Regions from separate parts of the Pantoea sp. X-Soil-OKNW-556 genome, predicted to be linked through region 4. Evidence: predicted binding sites of a transcription regulator. Region 4 holds the regulator's gene; each other region holds the start of a gene.
What was found. Region 4 encodes CRP, which controls carbon source genes, mostly activating them, when cyclic AMP is high. Its sites were predicted from a motif close to ATGTGANNNNNNTCACAT; they were not measured.

Region 1 (5,928 bases), 1.7 Mb from region 4:
GTCTGACCAATCGGTTCCGACGAGACTTTTTTGATCCACACTTCCACGTTGATGGTCATCGAGCTGTTACCGGTGCGAATGCAGCGGCAATAGCAGCTCACCACATCACCTACCGCAACGGGTTTCAGGAAACTCATGCCATCCACCCGTACTGTTGCGACACGGCCCTCAGCAATCTCTTTTGCCAGGATGGCACCGCCCATATCCATCTGCGACATCAGCCAGCCGCCAAAAATATCACCGTTGGCGTTGGTATCTGCTGGCATCGCCAGCGTGCGCAGCACCATTTCGCCTTGCGGCAATTTATGTTTTTCGTCCATTGCTTCAGTTCTTATGCAGGTGAGGCGGCAAGCGCCAAAAAACCCGGCAGAGCCGGGCATCAGAGATTATTTTTCTTCTTGTTGTGGCATGTGTCGCCAGATGTATGCGCCACTTAACAGGGTAAACAGCAGGGTAAGACCTGTCAGACCAAACACCTTAAAGTTAACCCAAAACTCCTGCGATAACCAAAATGCAACATAAATATTCGCCAGGCCACAGGCGAGGAAGAAAATCGCCCAGGCAATATTCAGACGACGCCAGACCGAATCCGGGAGCTGCAACTCTTTACCCAGCATGCTTTGAATCAGCGGTTGCTGCATAAACCATTGGCTGTAGAGCAACGCCAGCGCAAACAGAGAGTAAATCACCGTCACTTTCCATTTGATAAATTCATCGTTATGGAACACCAGCGTCAGCGTGCCAAACACGGCAACCAGTACGAAGGTGATGATGGTCATTTTTTCCAGTTTGCGGTACAGCACCCAACTGGCGATTAGCGCGATACCCGTGGCAACCACCAGCGCGCCCGAAGCGACAAAAATGTCGTAAAGCTTGTAGAAAACGAAGAACACGACCAAAGGGAGAAAATCGAGTAACTGCTTCATAGAATATCCAGTCAGGGGCGTTAATTCAGGCGCTCAACGAGCGCCATAAGGTTAACGTAACAGCATATACAGCCGGTACAGGTAGATAATCAGGATGGCGGAAACCATGTTCCCCAACGCGTTCAAAACCACAGACGCGACATTGGCGGGCAGTACCGTCAGCGAGGAGAAAAAGAACATCAGCGCAATTTTCGCCAGCAGCCAGACAATAATGGCCGGCGCGATCAGTTTCATATTTTTCCATGCCATGCGCATACTGGCGCGCATCGCACTCATCACACCCATCTTCTCATTGACCAGCATCACCGGTGCCAGCGATAGCAGGATCGCCAGCATCACCCCTGGCACCATCAGCACCATAAAGCCGAGTTGCACCAGCAGGGTGATTAAAAAGGTTTGCAGCAGCAATTTGGGCAGCGTTGGTGCTGAAGCACCGATGGCACGCAGCGCGCTCACACGCTGACCGCTTGATACCATCGGGATCAGGCACAGCATACCGCCTAATAACAAGGTATTTCCCACCAGCGCCGCGAAGGTGCCTGCTGCTGAGGCGCGCAGCAAAATACGCTGCTGTTCCGGCGACATATTCTGTACCAGTTCAAACAGCGAAGAAGCGCTGTCATCGCTCTGACTCAACAGCGACAACTGGTCAGCACCAGGCGTCAGGGCGTGGCCGATAATCACGGTTATAAATGAGGTAAGCAACGCCATCAGCACAATGGTAATCAGCTGATGGCGCAGAAAATTTCCTGTGTCACGGTATAACGAGCTTGCCGTGATAGACATGTACACTCCTTGGAGAAACCGGGTTAATTAACCCGGCGATTGTACATGTTCTGCGGGCAGGCTGGCACCCGGATTAGGACATCTTTCTGTCATCTCAGGTAAAGAAGGGTGAAAAAGAGCAGGTAAACCATAGCGCGCTCTGGCCCGATCGCAGGCTTCGTTCAGCACGCCATGTTCACCCGACATCTCAAATTCACGGCAAGGGGAAGGACGGTGTTGATAAATGCCGCAAGAGACGCAGCCGCCGATCTCGCCCTGCAATGCCACACAACGCGGTTCGCGTACGTTAGTGCCGCGCATATTCCGCATCAACAGGCTGAGGGGTTCGGTTAATTCAACGGGAACAAGGCCGCCCGCATCGTCAGCTTCGGCCCAATAGAAAGAAACACGGAAATGGGCGCAGCAGGCGCCACAGGTCATACAAGGGTTAAGTGAATCGCTCATTTGATCGCCCGCTTCTCCTAAGCATCGAACCAAAATCAACGGAAGAGAAATAGCAAAGTAGTCACGCTGTGAAATTTTCGCAAGGGGATTTTTATTACGCTGTGTAAGGCCAAAATTGATCTGAATCAATTCATTGTTTTATAAGTGATTTATTTGAATTGATTCACATGCATTTTGCCTGAAAAAGCGTTAGATCTTTGCCACCAACGCTGATCAATAACATCAACAATTCTGGCAAAGGAGTGAATATGAAACTGGCAAAATGCGCGCTGCTGGTGGCACTGGCGATCCCACAATTGGCACTGGCCCATGAGGCGGGTGACTTCTTTATGCGTGCGGGTAGCGCGACAGTACGTCCGACCGAAGGCTCTGACAATGTGCTGGGTATGGGCGGTTTTAACGTGAGTAATGATACGCAACTGGGTCTGACTTTTACCTATATGGCCACCGATAACATCGGTGTCGAGTTGTTGGCTGCGACGCCATTCCGTCATAAGGTTGGTCTGGGACCAACAGGTAATCTGGCAACAGTACGCCAGCTGCCACCCACCTTGATGGCGCAATATTATTTCTTCGACAGTAAAAGCCAATTCCGTCCGTATGTGGGTGTGGGTATAAACTACACCACATTTTATGATGCCAAATTCAACCAGACCGGTCGTGATGCGGGTCTGACCGACCTTAGCGTGAAAGATTCCTGGGGAGCGGCGGGTCAGGTGGGCGTAGATTATCAAATCAACCGCGACTGGATGCTGAATGCTTCACTGTGGTACATGGATATCGATACCACCGTAAAATTTAAAGCGAATGGACAACAACAGAATATTGATACCCGTATCGATCCCTGGGTGTTCTTCTTTGGTGTCGGTTATCGTTTCTGATTGGCGATGGGATGACAGTTCCAGGTCGCCATATATGGCGACCTGGTCTGAATATCAGTGGGTAAGCGGCAACGTTTGCGATGCTTCCTGCTGTCCATCGGCTGTTATTGGCGTAAACATCACCTCTTTTTGCAGCGGCAGATGGTGTGGACAGGCACCGTAAACGATGACGGTTTGTCCCGGAAGTACTGTGGTTTCATTCAACGCCACAAGCGCATCATCCGGAAGCAGTTTGATATCTTTGTCGAGTTGGATCGGCACTTTACCGTTATTCGTCACCGTCAGTCTTTGCTCTTTTATTCCCCATACCAGTGGCAGGGGGGCAGATTGTACTGCCTGAGAAAACAGCGAGCATAGCAGCAGTGCTGAAGGCACAAGGCAAAGAACCTTAATTGTCCTTGTCATATACGACTTCCTGAGCATTCGCCTCCTGACGAAACCGGAGGCGATGAGATAATCAACACGCCTTGATAATTACAAGGCGTGTGACAGGTGATTAACGGCGAACTTTAACCGTCTGGGTGGCAGTTGAAGAAAGGCCCGTGTTGGGGTCGGTAATTTTTACCTGAACGTCAACATCGAAATCTTCCATTACTACTGAGGCCGGATAATCGAGAGTCGCAATCTGACCATGTCGATGTTTGAACACAATCTTATTCGCGTTGTTCAGCACCGACCACTCAAACTTAGCGGTATCGAGTGAAGCATTACCCGGTAAGGTTGAATTGGCCGCACTCAGGGTTGCACGCAGGTTTCCTGTTGAAATGGTGTCGTTACCCTGAATTTCCAGATTGGCGATCGGTTTGGTTTCTGTCGCTTTTACCGTCACAGTGATATCACTGCTATCGGTTTTATCACCTTTTTTCACTGTCAGGCGGTAGGTAACCTTACCGCTTGTGCCAGGTTTGATCAGCGCACGGGCTTTCGCTGTGCTGACGCTCTGCACCCATGCTCCATTGTCCAGGGTTTGCATTGCGCCGATATCGTGACCCGAGACAATCGTCCACTTATAGGTATCCGCATTCTTACTGGCAGAGCCATCCAGTGGATAATTACGGGATTCTTTATTGCTCTCAACGGTAAAGTTGGTCCCTGCCACCGCAACCGGTGCATTCGTTGCTTTTTCAACAGTCATAACAACTGACTGCATATTATCTTGTAAGAAGATACCATTATTACGAAGATCGGTTGGGTCAAATGAAATACTGCCGCTGGTGCTTTGCTTACCGATCAGAACAAAATTGGAATGGTTGGTGTTAATTTCAGTTGCCAGCTCAGCAATCCATTTATCATTAACGTTAGCGGCAGTGATCTCTTTTTTAATATCAACCAGGTTGGTACCTTTAGTGCCACCCATCAAACGGAAGTGAACATATTCACCGGCTACCGGTTTGTGCTCGTGGGCAAATTTACTGTATTCAAACCAATCGGTAGTTTGACCGCCATCCTCACCACCCGGATTCTCGGGTTCAGTCGGTAATTCACCACTTCCTGGCTGATCGATTATCACATCACTACAGTTGTAAAAGCCTTCACCAGCGGGGTCATTACGCTGCCAGCGTGAAAAAATCACGGCACGGCCGGTACGGTCTGCCGGAATGGTGATATTAAAATCTTCGTAGCTGGAGTAAGCGCCCGGAACGTCTCCTGGTCTTTTTTGAGTTGCTTTGGAAGAAACAACGGTATCCAGTAACTCCACATCGTCCCAGCCCAGGGCTTTCTCTGCCGGATTGTACCCTTTTTTACTGATATAGAATTCAATCCATGAAGGGTCATGAGGTTGCGTATAGCCATAACGCATTTTGACCTTACCGTTGCTGTCTGGCTTGATCAGCGTGGTGTGCCATTCGGCGCGCGGTGAACTGAATCCTCTCCCTTTATCGGTACCTGAGCAAATGAGGGTGCTGGGGATCTCTTTTCTGGCTTGTTCTGCGCTGTGATTACCACCAACAAAACCTGTCAACTCTTGCCAGGTATAAATCGACTGACCACCATCATTGCTTTCTGCGGAGGCTTTTTTGCAGACATCAAGATTCTGGTTTTGATTGCAATAATACTGACGTGCTGGTGGCTCAACTAAGCCACCATGACCAAATACACTGGGTACGGAGCCAGCACAGATGCTACCAATTACTAAAGATAGCAACGTCCGATGTTTAAGTTTCATCAGGGAATATCCTTTTGATTATTCATTTGCTGTGTGATTAACAAGAAACGGTGGTTATCACCTTTTTTCGTGTGAATTATAAAAACGACACAGACGGGATAAAATAATCAAAGGATGAGAAAGAAGACGGGTTGATTTAGAAATGTCCTGATAATATTAAGATGTAGTGCAATAAAATCGGGCGACCAGATAGTCGCCCGATAACTTATTTGATTTGCATATTATTTACGACAGATTTAACACCGGCGACGGTGCGTGTCACCGCCACGGCACGGTTCGCCATTTGCGGTGAACTGACGAATCCACTCAACTGTACGCGCCCTTTGAAAGTTTCCACATTGATCTCCGTGGATTTCAGCGAGTCATCTTTCAACAACTCTGTTTTCACCTTGGTGGTAATCACCGTGTCATCGATGTAACCCCCGGTTCCTTCCTGCGTTGACGTAGGTGCACATGCGCTGAGTGCCAGCGCCATCACCGCAGCCATCAGCAATCCTGCAACGACTTTGAACAAATTCATCGGTTATCTCCTTGTCATACATGATGTTTCACCGCGATGTGACGGTGCGATTAAAGTGTGGTGTGGCGGTTGGGAATGGTCAAATGACCGGGTGGAAAAAACACGGAATATGGCGTTTTTTGCCACTTATTGATCCCATTGCTTTATTTGGCAATCGGTTACGCTGTGAACACCTCAGCCGCTGCCTTCAGGGATCAAACAATG
Region 2 (5,928 bases), 3.9 Mb from region 4:
CGGGATAAACATCAACACATAATCCAGAGAGCGTAAACCGGGCAATTGTTGATAATCTTTTCGCCCCAACAGGCGAATATGACCGCGCACCGCGTTGATGTGCTCCTGAATCGCCTGCTCGCGCGTGGCTTCATCCTCGGCATTGAAGTAGCGCTCATAGGCGATGAGCGTCATTTTGGCGTCAATCACCACATCTTTGCCCTGCGGCAGACGTACGATCACATCCGGTTGCATCCTGCCCTGCGATTCCAGCTGCACGCTGACCTGGGTTTCATACTCATGGCCTTCGCGCAGGCCGGAAGCCTCCAGCACTCGGCCAAGCACCACTTCGCCCCAGTTCCCCTGGATTTTATTGTCGCCTTTCAGGGCTTTGGTAAGGTTGATGGCTTCCTGCGCCATCTGCGCATTCAGTTGTTGCAGCTGACGGATCTCATGCGCCAGCGTGTGACGTTCGCGCGCTTCCTGGCCGAAGCTGTCTGTCACCTGACGACGAAATCCGTCCAGTTGCTCGCGCAGCGGACCAATCAGGCTGTTCAGGCTTTGGCGGTTTTGTTCATCAACACGACGACCGCTGTTTTCGAAGATGCGATTGGCAAGATTTTCGAATTGGGCGCTCAGGCGCTGTTCGCTGTTGGTCAGCAGACGCTGTTTCTCCTCAGCGGCAAAGCGTGTCTCTTCAAGGCGGATGGTGACTTCACGCAATTCGGCTTCCTGCGCGCTGTTCACCTCCAGCTGATTGCGCAGTTCACGGCTGAGCTGTTCGCTTTCGCCGCGCCAGTAATCGAGTTGTTGCAGGCGCTCCTGTGCACCGCTCAACGCACCGTGCAGCTGGCGTAGTTCCTGCTCGCGCAATTGCACCTGCTGCTGTGCCAGCTCCAGTTGCTGCTGCTGACGCAGTTGCGCCTCTTCAGATAAGCGGCGTTCCGTTAAGAAGCTGGCCTGTTGATGACCGGCTCGCATCTGCGCCACAATCCAGCCGATGCCAAAACCGGCCAACGCCAATGCGCCACTAATGATGATAAGTTGCTGATCCATAATTCCCCCGCGGATCGTCTCGCTGAGGGAAAAGGTAGAGGCGTACTGTATGAATGTCCAGACAATTCTGCCGGATAGCGGCTTATAACGTCTGCACCGTTAACTCACCTGCTTTCCACGCCTCTATCAGGAAAAATGGCATCGGTAGTTCCCATTCGCCGTTGCGCACTCTGGCCGGATAGCTCCAGCTTTGCCCGGCCCAGGTGAGTGTAACCTGCTGCCACTCGGCATCCGCCACGCTGGCTTTCCCCGCCATGCTGGAAAACCCGGCATTGCTGCCTACATGAAACTTGTCCGTCTGCCAGCGGATTGGAGGATGTGCGGGCCACGCCTGAGCATGATGAAAACGGAAAATATCGTCGTGATTAAGGATGCTGTCACGTACTGTCGGCCACAGCGCCCGTTTCAGAAAGAACTGGTCGGTAAAACGTTCGCTGCCCTGATACTCAGCGATGAAATCCCGCATCTGTTGTTCCACCTGGCTGAATACGCCATGACAACCTCCCCACATCCCCGCCAGCAGCAACTCGGTGTGGGTAAAATAGTCGCGCATATGATGGAACCAGTAAGGCGAATGCAGCCAGGCATCGACTGCGGCCACTTCACGTTCAGAAAGGAGTGAGTCGGCATCACGTACGATGAAGCGTTTGACGCTGGGGTCGTCGATCACCAGGAAACGCCACAACGTCGGGAACAACGTTTTTTCCTCAGACATGTCGACCAGTTGCACATCAGGCTGCTGCAAACGTTGCCAGACATGCTGCGGTACGCTGTCATCCAGATAAACGCGACAGGTCCAGGCCGGGTAGAGTTCGCGTGCTACCTCAACGTTTTTAATCAGGGTTTCGCAATATCGCGGCTGATTGCCATACAGGCTAAAGGCGATGATATTTTCCTGGGGCTTGCTGGCATCAAAAGCCGGTGGTGCCTCAGCCGGGATCGGGTGCTTCTGCCCGGTACTGAACTTCGCATCAGATTGCTGCAACGATTCCAGCCCGTAACGCGCCACCTCATCCGCTTTATTGAGCCAGCCGCACACTTCAGTCAGGCCATCCAGCCAGGTTTCAGACGCCTGTGCCCGCTGGTCGGCGGAGGCTTGATAGATTTTCAGGTAGGTTTTGTAGGACTTGTTGTAATCACCGGTGCGCATCAAAGTCAACGCGTAGTCACTTAACACCTGCATGTTATGTGGCATCACACGCAGCACGTCTTCACAGCAGCGGCGGGCGGCGGGATAATCCGCCGCCGCCATCGCCTGACGGAAGCGCGCGGCCGCACCTTCGACACGGGATTGCATCGCTACCGGGTTGGTCATAAAGGCCGGGCGTTGAACAGCAACAGTTTTGCGCATAAAAGACTCTCAGTAATCCGCTGAACTTGCGCGCATCCTTAACGGGCAGCGAACCATAGCCCGCTGCCGGGCGCGCTACATTAACCGGCGCGCAGCTTCAACGACAATTTTCACCGCATCGCTTTCGGTTTGTTTCATGGTCGCCGCATCCGGGATCTCCTTCTGCGTACGGTTCACGATGACACCCGCCACCATACCGGCTCGCAGCCCCTGGCTGGCGCACATGGTTAACAGTGTAGCGGATTCCATCTCATAGTTGAGGACACCCATCTGCTGCCACTCTTTCATGGAACCCTGGAAGCGGCTGACCACGCGCCCGGAAAAAGTGTCGTAACGTTCCTGGCCGGGATAGAAGGTATCTGACGACGCGGTGATGCCGATATGGGTTTTTGCGCCACAGGCTTCCGCCGCCGCCACCAGCGCCGTGGTGCAGGTGAAATCGGCTACTGCCGGGAACTCCATCGGTGCGAAATGCAGGCTGGCACCGTCCAGGCGTACTGATGCGGTGGTGACCAACACGTCACCGACATTGATGCCCGGCTGAATCGCGCCGGTGGTGCCCACGCGCAGGAAGGTGCGCACGCCGAGTTGCGCCAGTTCTTCGACGGCAATTGAGGTGGACGGCCCGCCGATGCCGGTGGAGCACACCACCACCGGTTTCCCCTCCAGTTCAGCCAGATAAGTGGTGAATTCACGGTGCGACGCCAGATGTTGCGGGTTGTCCATCAACGCCGCAATTTTCTTCACGCGCTCCGGGTCACCGGGAACGATGGCCAGTGTGGCTCCTTTCAGGCTGGCTTTGGTGATGCCAAGGTGGAAAACGTCAGACTGGGCCATAACAGACTCCTGGTAGATATAGGGATATGCGCGCCACTTTACGTCAGCAGACGCGATAAATATGTGAGTAATTTCACTATAAATAATGAAAGTTACATTAACAGAAAATATTTTCGTGATTTAAGTCACACATCAGCGGTCTGCCATTCTGAATTGCTACATCCGGTGCTGTGTAAGTTCAGTCGGCGGTGTTAATAGAGAAGAAGAATTCATGCGTATCCCCTCTGAAACCTACACCCGCCCGGCCTCTACGGCCAGGCTATAGTTACGTGATTGCGCACTTGCCAGCATGGAGAGAACAATGAAAACCGAAGACAATATGGCACAAAAATCTGCAACGGGTGGCTTTGCTCCCGCCGTCCAACCGACCGCCAGCAGCACCATCCTTACCCACAGCGAGGCAATCCATGCCGGAGAAACCTCGGTTCCGAGCCAGGGGGAAAATCTGCCCGCGTTTTATGCCCGCCCGAAAGAGTATCAAGGGACATTGCCGGTGGTGTTGGTAGTCCAGGAAATTTTTGGCGTGCATGAGCATATCCGGGATATCTGCCGCCGTCTGGCGCTGGAGGGTTATCTGGCGGTGGCACCGGAACTCTATTTCCGCGAGGGCGATCCGAGCGAATACACCGATATCCCAACCCTGTTCAAAGAGTTGGTAAGCAAAGTGCCGGACTCACAGGTGTTATCCGACCTCGACCATGTCGCCAATTGGGCCGCCCGCAACGGCGGCGATATTCGGCGTATGGGGATTACCGGTTTCTGCTGGGGCGGCCGCATAAGCTGGCTGTTTGCCGCGCACAATCCGCAGGTGCGTGCGGCGGTCGCCTGGTATGGTCGCCTGGTGGGTGATAAGACGCTCAAGCAGCAGAAGCACCCGATTGATATAGCGGTTGATCTGAATGCCCCGGTGCTGGGCCTGTACGGTGGTCAGGATGAGGGGATTCCGCTGGAGAGCGTTGAGCAGATGCGCCAGGCGCTGCACGCCGCCAATGCCAAAGCGGAGATTGTGGTTTATCCCGAAGCGGGTCATGCCTTCAACGCTGATTACCGTCCGAGCTATCATGCGGAATCCGCAAAAGATGGCTGGACGCGCATGCTGGCGTGGTTCCAACAGTATGGCGTCACGCCTGACGCGTAATAAAAAAGGGGCGCTTGCGCGCCCCAAAGTGTCAACACAGCATTCAGGCTGTTTCACCGCGCAGGTGCTTCGCCGCGATAACCATATTCGCCAGTGCCTGACGGGTTTCTGTCCAACCTCGGGTTTTCAGACCGCAGTCCGGATTCACCCACAGACGTTGCTCCGGGATACTCAGCGCGGCTTTACGCAGCAAATCCACCATCCATTCAACACTCGGTACGTTCGGTGAGTGGATGTCATACACACCTGGGCCGATTTCATTTGGGTATTCAAACTCTTTAAACGCATCCAGCAGGTCCATGTCGGAACGTGAGGTTTCGATGGTGATCACGTCGGCATCCAGGGCGGCAATCGAGTCCATGATGTCGTTGAACTCGCAATAACACATATGGGTGTGGATCTGGGTGTCATCCTGCGCCACGGCGGCGTTGAGACGGAACGCATCCACCGCCCAGGTGAGGTACGCCGCCCAGTCAGATTGATGCAGCGGCAGGCCTTCACGCAGCGCCGGTTCGTCAATCTGGATAATGCCGATACCGGCTTTTTCCAGATCGGCCACTTCGTCGCGCAGTGCCAGCGCAATCTGTTTAGCGATGGTTTCACGGCTGACGTCTTCGCGCGGGAACGACCAGCACAAGATGGTGACCGGACCGGTAAGCATACCTTTGACCGGTTTGTCGGTCAGCGACTGCGCATATTTCGCCCACTCCACGGTGATGGCTGCCGGGCGGCTGACATCACCGATGATCACTGGCGGTTTGACGCAGCGTGAACCGTAGCTCTGTACCCAACCGTTCTGGGTAAAGATGAAGCCATCGAGATTTTCCCCGAAGTATTCGACCATGTCGTTACGCTCCGCTTCGCCGTGCACCAGCACGTCCAGACCGAGGCGTTCCTGCTCGACAATCGCCTGTTTGATGTGTTCAGCGATGCCGGTACGGTAGTGGCCGCCATCAATGTTGCCTTTTTTGAAGTCGAGGCGCAGGCCGCGAATTTCTGTGGTCTGGGGAAATGAACCAATGGTGGTGGTTGGCCATGCGGGCAGATTGAAGCGGTTACGTTGCGCTTTGGCGCGTTCACGGTAAGCGCTGTGACGCTCAGTATCTGCGGCCTGAATATTGGCCAAACGCTGCGCCACGGCGGCATTGTGCACCCGGCTGGAGTGGGCACGGGCTCGGATTGGCGCACTCCAGGCTTCCAGTGACTGGGCATCATTGTTATTCAATGCCTTGCTCAACAATGCCAGCTCTGCGCATTTTTGCAGGGCGAAGGCGAACCAGCTTTTGACTTCATCATCCAGGCGGGTTTCCACGCTCAGGTCGATCGGGCTGTGCAGCAGGGAGCAAGAGGAGCCAATCCACAGTTGCGGGCGTTGCCCCACCAGCGGTTGCAGGCGCTCAAACCAGCGGCTGAGATCAGCACGCCAGACGTTGCGACCGTTGATCACCCCGACCGACAGCAGCCATTCGGCAGGCAGTTGTTGGTGGAGCTGTTGAATATCGTCTTTGCCGTGTACCAGGTCAACGTGCAGGCCCTGCACCGGCAGCGCTTTGATCACTTCCAGGTT
Region 3 (5,928 bases), 1.9 Mb from region 4:
TTCATTTTTCATCCCCTCCAGGTCAACACATTGGTCGAGACCAAAAAAATGTCCAATTTTGTTTTTAATTAAAAATGAGACGATATCTATCATACAATCCGTAATAAGTGGCCGCGATGAGATGATGCAAGTGAAAACACTGAGATTGTCTAGTGTATTGAGTTGTTTAATGACTCGTTCGATTTTATCAAGGTATGAGCCTTGAATGTCATCTGACTTGCTAAGGTTTACTGCCTCTGGATTGGTACCACCAACGATAACCGGGCCATGTCCGCGCGCCAGCGTATCGTCAAAGTCAAAAACGATGACAACTTTTCTGTGCTGCGTATTCACGTCACTGATTATCTCAACGACCTCACTCAGGGTGACATCCAATGGTGAATTGCAAACGTGATGACCTTTAGCGCGCCCAGTGTTGTCAGTGTGATCGGGTAGCTCGACACGCAGATAATTTGTCAGAAATCGACTATCGATATCGTTAATCACCCTGTCGGTAAGGCTATTCAGTTCATCAATTGAAAGTGGATATTCCACAGCAAGGCGCTGTTTGAAGCATTCAATATCAACCGGAGATGACAGAATTTTTTCCATGCTATAGAACAGGGCAATGTCTATTTCTTTTTTATCATGCAGAGTTCTATCATCATGGCTTTCTCTTTGGTAGAAATTAAAAGCAGTTAATATCTGTGAGGCTCGCATTTCAAAAGCCGTGATATGTTTACTTTCTGTCAGTCTCTCTGCGATCTTCAGGCAGCCGTCTTCGAACATCTTATATTTATTAAATAACGCAATGCATAAGTCTTGTGTCTCCATATAGGCATGTTTACGCAGGTCGGTAGGCTTGATGCGTAGTCTGGTAAAAATAGTTTTAACGGTTTTTTGGGCTGTTGAATGAATTTCGGTCACTGATGTTGTGGTGGGACGCGTGAACGTAACAGGTATCTCGGTTGTATTGATGCATCTGTTGATTAACCAGGTCGTGCTGCTGTCCGGGCTAATCAACGAAGCGGGCGTTGCTGTTGGTTCTGTTGCTCCTGTTGATGTAATCATATTCATCCTTAATTAAGATTAAGTGAGTGCGAATACGGTCAACATTAAAACTGAATGTTGACCGTATTGGCTCTTCATTATTCAATAATCAGGATAATCAAATGCTGATTTTTATCTGAGTATTCTCTTCATGTTGCGCTCTGGCACTGACACTTAATGTGACTCTTCTGCTGCTGAAGCGAGGGGCTGATGACTTTGCTCCGTGGGCAAAATCACGTTCAGCACAATCGCCAGAATCCCGCCGGTTGTCACCGCATGACCAAACAGATTGGTTACCAGCATCGGGAACTGTTTCAGCACATCCGGCACGGCTTCCACTCCCAGGCCCAGGCCGAAAGAGACGGCCACAATCAGCATTTCGCGGCGACCCAGCGGCGACTGTGTCATTACCCGGATACCGGCAGCCACCACGCTACCGAACATCACCAACGTCGCTCCGCCCAGCACGGGGGCGGGAATTTGCTGCAACAGGTTGCCAATCACTGGAAAAATACCCAACAGCACCAGCATCAAACCAATCACCATCCCCACATAACGACTGGCGACGCCGGTCATCTGAATCACGCCGTTGTTTTGGGCAAACGTGGTGTTGGGAAATGCGGAGAACATCGCGGCCAGCACACAACTGATACCATCCGCCAGGATACCGCCTTGCAGGCGGCGCTGAAAACCCTCGCCCTCAATCGGCTGACGCGATAACAGGCAGTTGGCAGTTAAATCCCCGACCGCTTCGATCACGCTGATCACCGATACCAGCGCAATCGGCACAAAGATCGCCCAGTCAAAATTAAAACCAAAGCGGAAGAAGCCCGGCATCACCAACCAACTGCTTTCGGCCATCGGTTTAAGTTGCAGATGGCCGGTCAGGGCGGCGGCGATACAACCCACTGCGATGCCCGCTACCACGGCCACTAAGCGCGCCCAGCGATTACGCGAACGGTTCAACGCCACAATCACCAGCAAGGTCAACGCCCCCAACGCCAGATTCCACGGAGCGCCGAAATCGGCAGCATTGTGACCACCCGCCCAGTCGGTGATGCTGACCTTGATCAGGCTGATACCAATCAGGGTAATCACCGTACCGGTGACTACCGGCGTCAGCACCTTACGCAACGGCGCAATGCAGCGGCTAATCAACATCGGGATTAATGCGGCTATCAGGTTACAGCCAAAAATCATCGCCATAATGTCTTCTGGTGAACCGCCCCGCGCTTTCACCATCAAGCCACCGGATAAGATCACGCCAAGAAACGCAAAACTGGTGCCTTGCAGGCAGATCATCCCGGCACCGACACCCATAAAACGGCGCGCCTGAATAAAGGTTCCCAGGCCTGAAACCAATAACGACATGCTAATCAGATAAGGAATGTAAGCCTGTAACCCCAATACCGAACCGATAATCAGTGGTGGCGTGATAATGCCCACCACGCTTGCCAGCACATGTTGCAGTGCGGCAAAAAATGCGGGGGCTGGGCCAATGCGTTGTTCCAGCCCATACAGCAAACCTTTTTCATCTGAGTGCGACATAACGGTGCTCCGGCAGTAAATTCATCAGACCAGCTGATGCATGAATCACGCCAGAGCAATAAGATTCAGTGATATTTTTAACATATCATTGAATTTAAAAGAGATTAATCAACAAAAAAATACGGCTGAATCTGCAACCTTAGATTCAGCCGATTATCATTTGCCACTTTTCGTTTCATCATGCCGCAGGTTTTGCACTGTCGTTGTGCGCAACATGCGTCGCAAGCAAGGATAGATCGAGATAGCCGCTTAGCTCTCGTTGCTCGGCACGGGGTAAGTAAGGCAACTCACCTAACAAAGGGGCATGCAGTTTTTCACTCAGTACATCAATGATTTCAGCATAATGCGCAAGGCCAGGGTTGATACGATTTGCCACCCAACCGACCAGCGGTAAACCATCCTGAGCCACTGCCTCTGCGGTCAGTAAAGCGTGGCTGATGCATCCCTCTTTGATGCCCACCACCAGCACAACCGGTAATTGCTCCTTTTTGACCCAATTTGACAGCGGTTGCAGATCATTCATCAGGCTGCGCCAGCCGCCTGTGCCCTCCACCACCACATGCGGCGAACGATCCTGCAATGCGGCCAGTCCCTTACTCAGCAACGGGTAATCAATTTGGTGCGTTGGGCTGGTGCTGATTTCATCCTCTTCCAGGGTAATGGGGTTAATAGCGGCATAAGGTAATGCCAGGCCCGAAGCCTGCTGCAACAGCAGCGCATCTTTGTTGCGTAAACCCTCAGGGGTGGGTTTAGCACTTTTGGCAATAGGTTTATAACCTACGGCGCACTGACCATTCTGTGCAAAGCACTGTAACAGCGCGCGAGAAACCACGGTTTTGCCCACCGCGGTGTCGGTACCGGTGATAAAGAGTGTTTTCACCCTTCCTCCTTCGTTTAGCGATGTGAACCAGAGGTGACGAAGGAGCAGTTTAAGGAAATGTCGTACCTGACAGATTGCGTTAGAACAAACTTAAGGCGGGCGGATTAGCCCTGAAGCAGTTTTATCAGCAGATAACCGGAATAAAGGGCATCTTTCACTAACGCCGCGGCACCTAATGTGCCGGGATCGTTAAACGCGGTGGGAGCCAGTTGGATTTCATCGCTATAGGCCGGTAACGCCTGCTGACGGATGGTGCTACTCACGGCAGGAAACAGCACGTCGGCGGCCAGATTCAGTGGCGAGCCGATAAGAATTTGTCGCGGGTTGAAGATATTCACCATCATCGCCAACATGCGACCGATATGGTGCCCGACACCGGCAATCACATCACTCGCGAGACGGTCACCCTCCTGGGCGGCCTGACACAGGGCTTCAATGGTCAGCGGCACACCGTGCAAACGGCTTTCCGGCTGAGCGGGTAAACGCTGCGCTGCCAGGCCGAGCAGGCTACCGATGCTGGCCACGGTTTCCAGACAGCCATGATTACCGCAGTAGCACTGCTGACCATAGGGATCAATCTGGGTATGGCCAATTTCCACCAGCGCCCGCCCGCTTTTGTGCAGCAGCTGCCCGCCAGTAATCACCCCGGCACCCACGGTTTCATCAATCACAATCTGGATGACGTCCTGCGCACCGCGCGACGCGCCAAACAGCGATTCGGCCAGCGTCCAGGCAGAAATATCGTGCTGGACAAACACCGGCACGCCGGTGCGTTGCGACAGGGTTTCGCCCAGCGGCATATCCTGAATGGCGTAACCGGGCATACGATGCACCACCCCCGAGGCCGCATTGATCAAGCCGGGTAAGGTGATGGCGATGGCTGTCAGACGTTCAAGTTGTTTCTGATGGCGAATAAAAAAGGCATCAACCAGCTCCTGTAGCTCCTGCAACAGCGGTTTGTCCGGGCTGGCAATCAGTGGCAGACGATCTTCCTGTAAGGCGCGACTGCTGAGATCGCGTAATGTCAGGGTGATGTAACCCGGTTGAATGCGGATTGCCAGATAGTGCCAGGCAAGGGTATCGAGAACCAGACCAATAGCCGGACGGCCACGGCTGCCAGGCTCCTGAAACTCGGTTTCCTGCACCAGATGCGCGTCCAGCATTTCACGCACGATTTTGGTGATGCTGGCGGGAGCCAGTTGAGCACGTTTGGACAGTTCAATACGCGAAATCGGGCCGAAATGATCGATCAGTCGGTAAACCACGCCTGCGTTGGTCTGCTTTATTTGGTCAATGTGGCCAGGTTGACTGTCCAGATTCACGCCCTGCTCCCGGTTATTTTCGCGCTTCTAAATAAATAGCAACTATGGTGCGGCAGATTGGCGGATAGCGCCAAATATTTGATTAGATATGTGATTTGTCGCACATAATGTCGGGCTGTTTTCGCACCGTCTGGCTTAAGTTTCAGCGTTACGTTGTAACAGCTTCATCATATTTGCCATTTGCGCACTCGGCTCGCGCGTCGCTGACCACACCAGCCACACTTCAGACAACGCATCAGCCTCATGCAGCGGTAACCACACCACATCGGCGAGCCGTGCACGACGGAATGAGGCCGGTAAAATCGACACTCCCAATCCGGTAGCGACCAGGCCGAGGATGGTCATCGCTTCCCCGACTTCCTGGGTAATAAAGGGTTTGATCTGGTAGCGGTGCAGCAACGCCAGGATCTCGCCATATAAGGCGGTGCCCCCAAGTGGATCGAAAAAGACAAAAGGTTCGTTCGCCAACGCCTGAATCGAGATAGCCTCGGCATCGGCCAGTGGATGCGCCCAGTGCACCACTGCACACAAGGGTTCGCGCAGCAACAGCTGATGCTGCAAATCACTCGGTAACGGCGTATTACGCATCACACCAAGATCGAGACGCCCTTCGTGCAGCGGTGCCAGTTGTTGTCGGGTGTTAATCTCCTGCATCTGAATATGCATTCTTAGCGCGCTAATCGTCTTTAACCCCATTTAAATATGATGTTTTATCCTGCTGGTCGGTGGGGTAATGTTTTATTTACCATTAAGTTTACCACGATTCTGGTTTTGTCTGACGGGTGTCAAAACGGGTGGTCATTAAAATCCCTCCCCCGGCTTCGCCGGGTAAACCCCATAGGGCCGGGTGATTAAGCAAAGTGGAAAGTGTGACCCTTATGTGTTGCTCTCTTGCCGTTGCAGCATTGGGAGACATGCGAAGGACCAAAACCAGCGGCCACGATCTGAGCGCTACCCGTTAGGGTGAATGACACGCCTGTCTCCACGCTGGTGGCGATAACCGGCTTGGTTCTGGCAAGGCTGGCGGCGCGCGTCTGTGCCACTGTATCACGCAGTTTTCTCTCGGTGGTGGCGCGGCGCGGCCTGGGCGGCCTGTCCCGCAATGCAAAGAAATCATCGACCGCCTGCCGCCGATATTCAGGCAACCAT
Region 4 (5,928 bases):
AACTGGCGTTGCACGCAGGCTATTTGCTGACGTGGGATAAACTGGACCGTGATAGCTGGCGTGCGGCGATTCGCGAGGCGGTAGGTGGCGATTTAACTCTGCTCAGTGCGCAGTTTGCAAAAGTGGTAAGCCCCGCCCGCTAAAATGCGTAGAATAGCGGCGGTTTGACCTGCCTGAGGGCGCTATGCTGCTGTTAATCGATAATTACGACTCCTTCACCTGGAATCTCTACCAATACTTTTGCCAATTGGGTGCTGACGTCAGGGTGGTGCGCAACGATGCCATCACCCTCGACGAAATGGAGGCGCTACCGCTCACTCATCTGGTGATTTCGCCTGGCCCCTGCACTCCGGATCAGTCCGGCATCTCGTTGGCGGCGATCCGCCGTTTTGCTGGCCGCTTACCGATCCTTGGCGTATGCCTTGGCCATCAGGCCATTGCCCAGGTGTATGGCGCGCAGGTGGTACGCGCGCGTCAGGTGATGCACGGCAAAACGTCGGCGATTCGCCATAACGACAGCGGTGTCTTTCGTGGGTTAAATAATCCGCTCAACGTCACCCGTTACCATTCGCTGATTGTGGCGCGCGCGACCCTCCCTGAAGAGTTCGAAATTACCGCCTGGAGCCTGCGTGATGGTGAACCGGATGAGATCATGGGATTCCGCCATAAAACGCTGCCACTCGAGGGGGTGCAATTTCACCCGGAAAGCATCCTCAGCGAGCAGGGCCATCAGCTTCTGGCGAATTTCCTGAAGACTTAAGTTGTGTTTGCCTTTGTGTGATTTTTTATGCATATTTTGTGATTATAATTTCACGTCAGCTCAACAAATAATCCGATGAGGTAGGCAATGGCAGCAGAAAAGCTAGCGGTAACCCGGGAAACGTTCGATAACGTTATTTTGCCTGTTTATGCACCAGCGCAGTTTGTGCCGGTAAAAGGCAAGGGCAGCCGAGTCTGGGATCAACAGGGCAAAGAATATATCGATTTCTCTGGCGGCATCGCGGTGACTGCGCTGGGCCACTGCCATCCGGCGCTGGTGGAAACACTGAAAACCCAGGGGGAAACCCTGTGGCACACCAGCAATGTGTTCACCAATGAACCGGCGTTGCGTCTGGCGAGTAAACTGATTGCCGCGACCTTTGCTGATCGCGTGTTCTTTGGTAACTCCGGTGCCGAAGCTAACGAAGCCGCGTTTAAGCTGGCGCGCTACTACGCCTGCAAAAAACACAGTCCGTTCAAAAGCAAAATCATCGCCTTCCATAACGCTTTCCACGGGCGCACGCTGTTTACCGTATCAGTGGGTGGTCAGCCGAAATACTCCGACGGCTTTGGCCCGAAACCGGCTGATATCGTGCATGTTCCCTTCAACGATCTGGCGGCGGTAAAAGCGGTGATCGACGATCACACCTGCGCCATCGTGGTCGAACCGATTCAGGGCGAAGGCGGTGTGATGCCTGCCACTCCTGAGTTTATGCAGGGCCTGCGTGCCTTGTGTGATGAGCACAACGCGCTGCTGGTGTTGGACGAAGTGCAGAGCGGCATGGGCCGTAGCGGCAAGCTGTTCGCTTACGAACACTACGGCATCACCCCGGATATCATCACCACCGCGAAAGCGCTGGGCGGCGGCTTCCCGGTAAGCGCGATGCTGACCACCAATGAAATCGCCTCGGTGATGGCTCCCGGCGTGCATGGCACCACTTACGGCGGCAACCCGCTGGCCTGTGCGATTGCCGAAACGGCGCTCGACATCATCAACACCCCTGACGTGCTGGACGGTGTTGAATCACGCCGTCAGCAGTTTGTGGAAGCCTTGAAAGCGTTGGATAGCAAATTTGACCTGTTCACGGATATTCGTGGCAAAGGTCTGTTGATCGGTGCGGCATTGAAGCCGCAGCATGCCAGCAAGGCGCGTGACATTCTGCATGCCGCTGCCGCCGAAGGTCTGATGATCCTGACTGCTGGCAATGATGTGATCCGTTTTGTACCGTCACTGGTGATTGAACCGACCGATATCGAAGAGGGTATGGCGCGGTTCGCAGTGGCTATCGAGAAGGTGCTGGCGGCGTAACTCAGTTTTTCACCCGTAGTCCGGTCAGCCAGCGGCCATGATGTGGTCGCTGGCTCCATGCCAGAGAAGAGATGGTGTGCATCACGTTCAGGTGTTGCAGAATGCGCTTCACATGCTGCTCGACAATCGTTACCGCCCCCTCATTGATGTTTTCCGGTGCTTCCAGAATATTGCTGTCGTTACCGGGGCCATCATGCTCCAGCCGCTGCTGACAGCGTTGCAGCGCGATCTCACAGGATTGCAGATACCTTTCCGCCAACTTAGGCGTCAGCATGGTATGTTCGCGTGCCAGGATAGTCATGGCGTTGATGTGTTCGACAATAAACTGACTGTGCGTCACCCAGAGCCGCATATCTTTCAGGTACTGCGAATTGAAGCCCGGCTCGGTCATCGCCTGATTCAGCGAGTTAAACATGGCGTTATGCGCCTGGTTGACCTTGATGCGCTGATACGCCAGTTTCTCCGGTGACTGCTCCGGTCCGAGCAATAATTGCATCGCTTCCTGGTCGGCTTCCAGCGCATCGTGCGCATTCTTACGCAGTAAGCCGCTCTGCCACTGCGGCCACAGCCAAATCATGCCGCCAAAGGCAATCAGACATCCCATTAGCGTATCCATCATGCGTGGCAGCAGGAACTGCGCGCCATTCAGTGACAGCAACTGGAGCGAATACACCGCCGTCACCGTAAAGCCAATCATTGACCAGCCGTAATATTTACGTGTCACCAGATAGCTGGCGAGGGTGATCGCCAGCATAAACAACAGGGTGATGGATTCCGGTACGTCAAAGCGTAACGAGGCGGCAGCAATCAACAGCCCGGCAAAGGTGCCGAGCGCTCGGTGTTGAATTCTTACCCGCGTGGCGCTGTAGCCATTCTGGCTGACGAACATGGTGGTCATCAGAATCCAGTAAGGTTTGGGGATGTTGAAGAACAGCGCCAGCGCGCTACCAAACATCAGCATCACGGCAAAACGTGCAGCGGTGCGTAAGGCGGGGGATTTCAGCGACAGATAGCTGCGCAGCGCCGGAAAAAACGGCAGACGCCGTTGGCGATCGGCCATCAGATCACGGGTATACAGCGGTTTCTGGGTGCGCAGCACGCGCGCAATGCGGCTGAAGTGATACAGGCAGAAATTCCCCACCGGATTGTCCGGGTGCTGGCGGGCAATTTTTTCCAGCGCACCCAGCTGCTTATCCATTTGAAACCGTTCCGGCAGTTGGTGATACAAAATGGCATCGGCCAGCAAGCGCAGACGGGCGGAGATGGTCTTGGCATTCCAGCGAATCACCGCTTCAGCATGGCTCTGCTCCACCAGCTTTTGCACTTCTTCCGGCTGATGCAGGCTGACGGAGATATGTTCCTGCAAATCGAGTGCCACCTGAAAGGCACGCGTCAGGCGTTTATGGCTGTTATCGCGGCTGGCCGACAGCATATGCATTTGCTGGTAGCAGGTGGTGATCAGATCTACCGCTTTTTGCTGGCGTGCCAGCAACGGCGGCAGCGCTTTCTCCGGGTCGGTCAGCTGCGTCAACAGGGTATATTTGGCATCGCAATAATCCGCCAGCTCACGGTACAGCAGGCTCAGCGACTCGCGCATCGGCTGCTCTTTCCACAGCCAAAACCAGAACCAGTTGAACAACCCATACCACAAGGTCCCGCCGATATAGAGCAGCGGAGGCACCCAGATCGGCATACGTCCCACCAGGCTCAGGGTAAAGATGGAGGCAATCAGCGTGGCGGGTAACAAGCGGCCATGCAACGGGCTGATCTCACCCGTCACGCCCACTAATAGTGGCAGCACCAGCAGAATCAGCGGCAGGGGGACGTGATAATCCGTCAGCCACTGGATCAGAAAGCTGCCGGTCGCAAACAGGGAACCGCCAATAATCAGGCGTTTAAAAAAGCGTTTATGGGGCGTATCAAGACCGGCGATGTTGCAACAGGCGGGCACTAAGGAGAACAGCAAGCCTTTTTGCAGGTCGCCAAACAGCCAGCCGAGGGCCACGGGCAGGCACAGCACCAGCGTTTGCCGCAGGGCATAGTTCACTTCGGGATGATAGATGATTCGACGCCACATCAGCTCATCGCAGACAAAAACGGCGTGATGCTGCCATCACGCCGTGGGTGAGAAGAAATTAGCGGGTGCCGTAAACGACGATGGTTTTACCATGTGCGGAGATCAGGTTTTGATCTTCCAGCATTTTCAGAATACGGCCAACTGTCTCGCGTGAGCATCCGACGATCTGACCAATTTCCTGACGGGTGATTTTGATCTGCATCCCGTCCGGGTGGGTCATGGCATCGGGCTGTTTGGCCAGATTGAGCAGCGTCTGCGCAATGCGACCGGTCACATCAAGGAAGGCAAGGTTGCCCACTTTTTCTGATGTCACCTGTAGGCGACGCGCCATCTGCGCCGAAAGACGCATTAAAATATCCGGGTTTACCTGAATCAGCTGACGGAATTTTTTGTAGGAAATTTCAGCCACTTCGCAGGCAGTTTTGGCTCGTACCCAGGCACTACGTTCCTGACCTTCTTCAAACAGGCCAAGCTCGCCGATGAAATCCCCCTGATTGAGGTAGGAGAGAATCATCTCTTTGCCTTCTTCATCCTTGATCAGCACCGCAACGGCACCTTTCACGATGTAGTAGAGCGTTTCCGCTTTCTCACCCTGATGAATCAGGGTGCTTTTGGATGGATATTTGTGAATATGGCAATGGGACAGGAACCATTCGAGTGTAGGGTCTGTTTGCGGTTTGCCGAGAACCATTCGCTATTATCCTCTGTTGTAATCGTGCCCAAAACACAGGGGGCAGTTTTCCCTGTCAGGCGGTGAAATCGTAGAGCGCTTCCTGTTAAGGAAAATTATTCGGGTGGACTCTTAAGCCAGGCTTCTGATTCTTCCCGCCTTCGTCTATTGCGACGAAAATATTTTCAGCTCTGTTTGTAGCACAGCTTTTGCTAGCTGTCTTCTGTTGTCTCGCTTCAGCAAAAGGGCGATTAGTCTGGATTGCTGTTTCTCAGGTGAAAGCGTACTCTGGCGGCAAATCAGCCTATTCAGGAGAAAGAATAATGCAGGCACGGGTTAAATGGGTGGAAGGGCTTACCTTTCTCGGAGAATCCTCATCAGGTCACCAGATATTAATGGATGGCAATTCGGGCGACAAAGCACCGAGCCCGATGGAGATGGTGCTGATGGCGGCAGGCGGTTGCAGCGCGATTGACGTCGTGTCGATCCTGCAAAAAGGGCGCAATGATGTGAAGGATTGTGAGGTCAAACTGACCTCGGAACGTCGTGAAGAAGCGCCACGCATTTTCACACATATCAACCTGCATTTTATTGTTACCGGCAAAGCGCTGGGCGATAAAGCAGTGGCGCGGGCGGTTGATCTGTCGGCTGAAAAATATTGCTCGGTAGCGATTATGCTGGGCAAAGGGGTAGAAATCACCCACAGCTACGAGGTTATTGAACTCTAGCCCGGTCGTAACGGCGCGATAAATCGCGCCGTTACGGTTATGTTTGATTATTCGATGCGTTTGCCTTCAATCAGTCGCTGCACCAGCGGCGTCATAATCAGCTCCATCGCCAGACCCATTTTGCCGCCGGGCACCACCAGGGTGTTCATATGCGAGATAAAGGAATCCTGAATCATCGCCAGCAGATAGGGGAAGGCAATACCTTCCAGACCACGGAAATGGATCACCACAAAGCTTTCATCAAGTGATGGAATTTCACGCGCAGCAAACGGGTTAGACGTATCGACGGTGGGTACGCGCTGGAAGTTGATATGGGTGCGTGAGAACTGCGGGGTGATGAAGTTGATGTAATCTTCCATCGAACGCACCACCGAATCCATCACCG

Region 1: ompW (outer membrane protein OmpW) is a predicted target of CRP. The motif match lies at 2,308-2,325, and genes of this name have one in related genera.
Region 2: udp (uridine phosphorylase) is a predicted target of CRP. The motif match lies at 3,285-3,302, and genes of this name have one in related genera.
Region 3: mlc (sugar metabolism global transcriptional regulator Mlc) is a predicted target of CRP. The motif match lies at 4,868-4,885, and genes of this name have one in related genera.

The regions. Positions count from the first base shown of each region.
Region 1 covers NZ_AP035990.1:2,380,213-2,386,140, reverse strand. The annotation lists gene yciA (acyl-CoA thioester hydrolase YciA) at 1-320, opposite strand, end outside; gene AC6I8T_RS11090 (septation protein A) at 387-926, opposite strand; gene AC6I8T_RS11085 (YciC family protein) at 978-1,712, opposite strand; gene AC6I8T_RS11080 (YkgJ family cysteine cluster protein) at 1,740-2,156, opposite strand; gene ompW (outer membrane protein OmpW) at 2,405-3,037, shown strand; gene AC6I8T_RS11070 (hypothetical protein) at 3,092-3,442, opposite strand; gene AC6I8T_RS11065 (lytic polysaccharide monooxygenase) at 3,534-5,204, opposite strand; gene AC6I8T_RS11060 (BON domain-containing protein) at 5,410-5,724, opposite strand; gene AC6I8T_RS11055 (hypothetical protein) at 5,926-5,928, shown strand, end outside.
Region 2 covers NZ_AP035990.1:230,002-235,929, reverse strand. The annotation lists gene rmuC (DNA recombination protein RmuC) at 1-1,035, opposite strand, end outside; gene AC6I8T_RS01030 (tetratricopeptide repeat protein) at 1,118-2,386, opposite strand; gene udp (uridine phosphorylase) at 2,462-3,223, opposite strand; gene AC6I8T_RS01020 (dienelactone hydrolase family protein) at 3,525-4,361, shown strand; gene metE (5-methyltetrahydropteroyltriglutamate--homocysteine S-methyltransferase) at 4,405-5,928, opposite strand, start outside.
Region 3 covers NZ_AP035990.1:2,232,542-2,238,469, forward strand. The annotation lists gene AC6I8T_RS10370 (hypothetical protein) at 1-1,050, opposite strand, end outside; gene AC6I8T_RS10375 (nucleobase:cation symporter-2 family protein) at 1,204-2,577, opposite strand; gene bioD (dethiobiotin synthase) at 2,756-3,457, opposite strand; gene mlc (sugar metabolism global transcriptional regulator Mlc) at 3,562-4,779, opposite strand; partial or broken gene AC6I8T_RS10390 (LysR family substrate-binding domain-containing protein) at 4,915-5,448, opposite strand.
Region 4 covers NZ_AP035990.1:4,096,176-4,102,103, reverse strand. The annotation lists gene AC6I8T_RS19165 (putative adenosine monophosphate-protein transferase Fic) at 1-143, shown strand, start outside; gene AC6I8T_RS19160 (aminodeoxychorismate synthase component II) at 185-760, shown strand; gene argD (bifunctional acetylornithine/succinyldiaminopimelate transaminase) at 848-2,068, shown strand; gene AC6I8T_RS19150 (YccS/YhfK family putative transporter) at 2,070-4,145, opposite strand; gene crp (cAMP-activated global transcriptional regulator CRP) at 4,204-4,836, opposite strand; gene AC6I8T_RS19140 (OsmC family protein) at 5,139-5,543, shown strand; gene AC6I8T_RS19135 (phosphoribulokinase) at 5,591-5,928, opposite strand, start outside.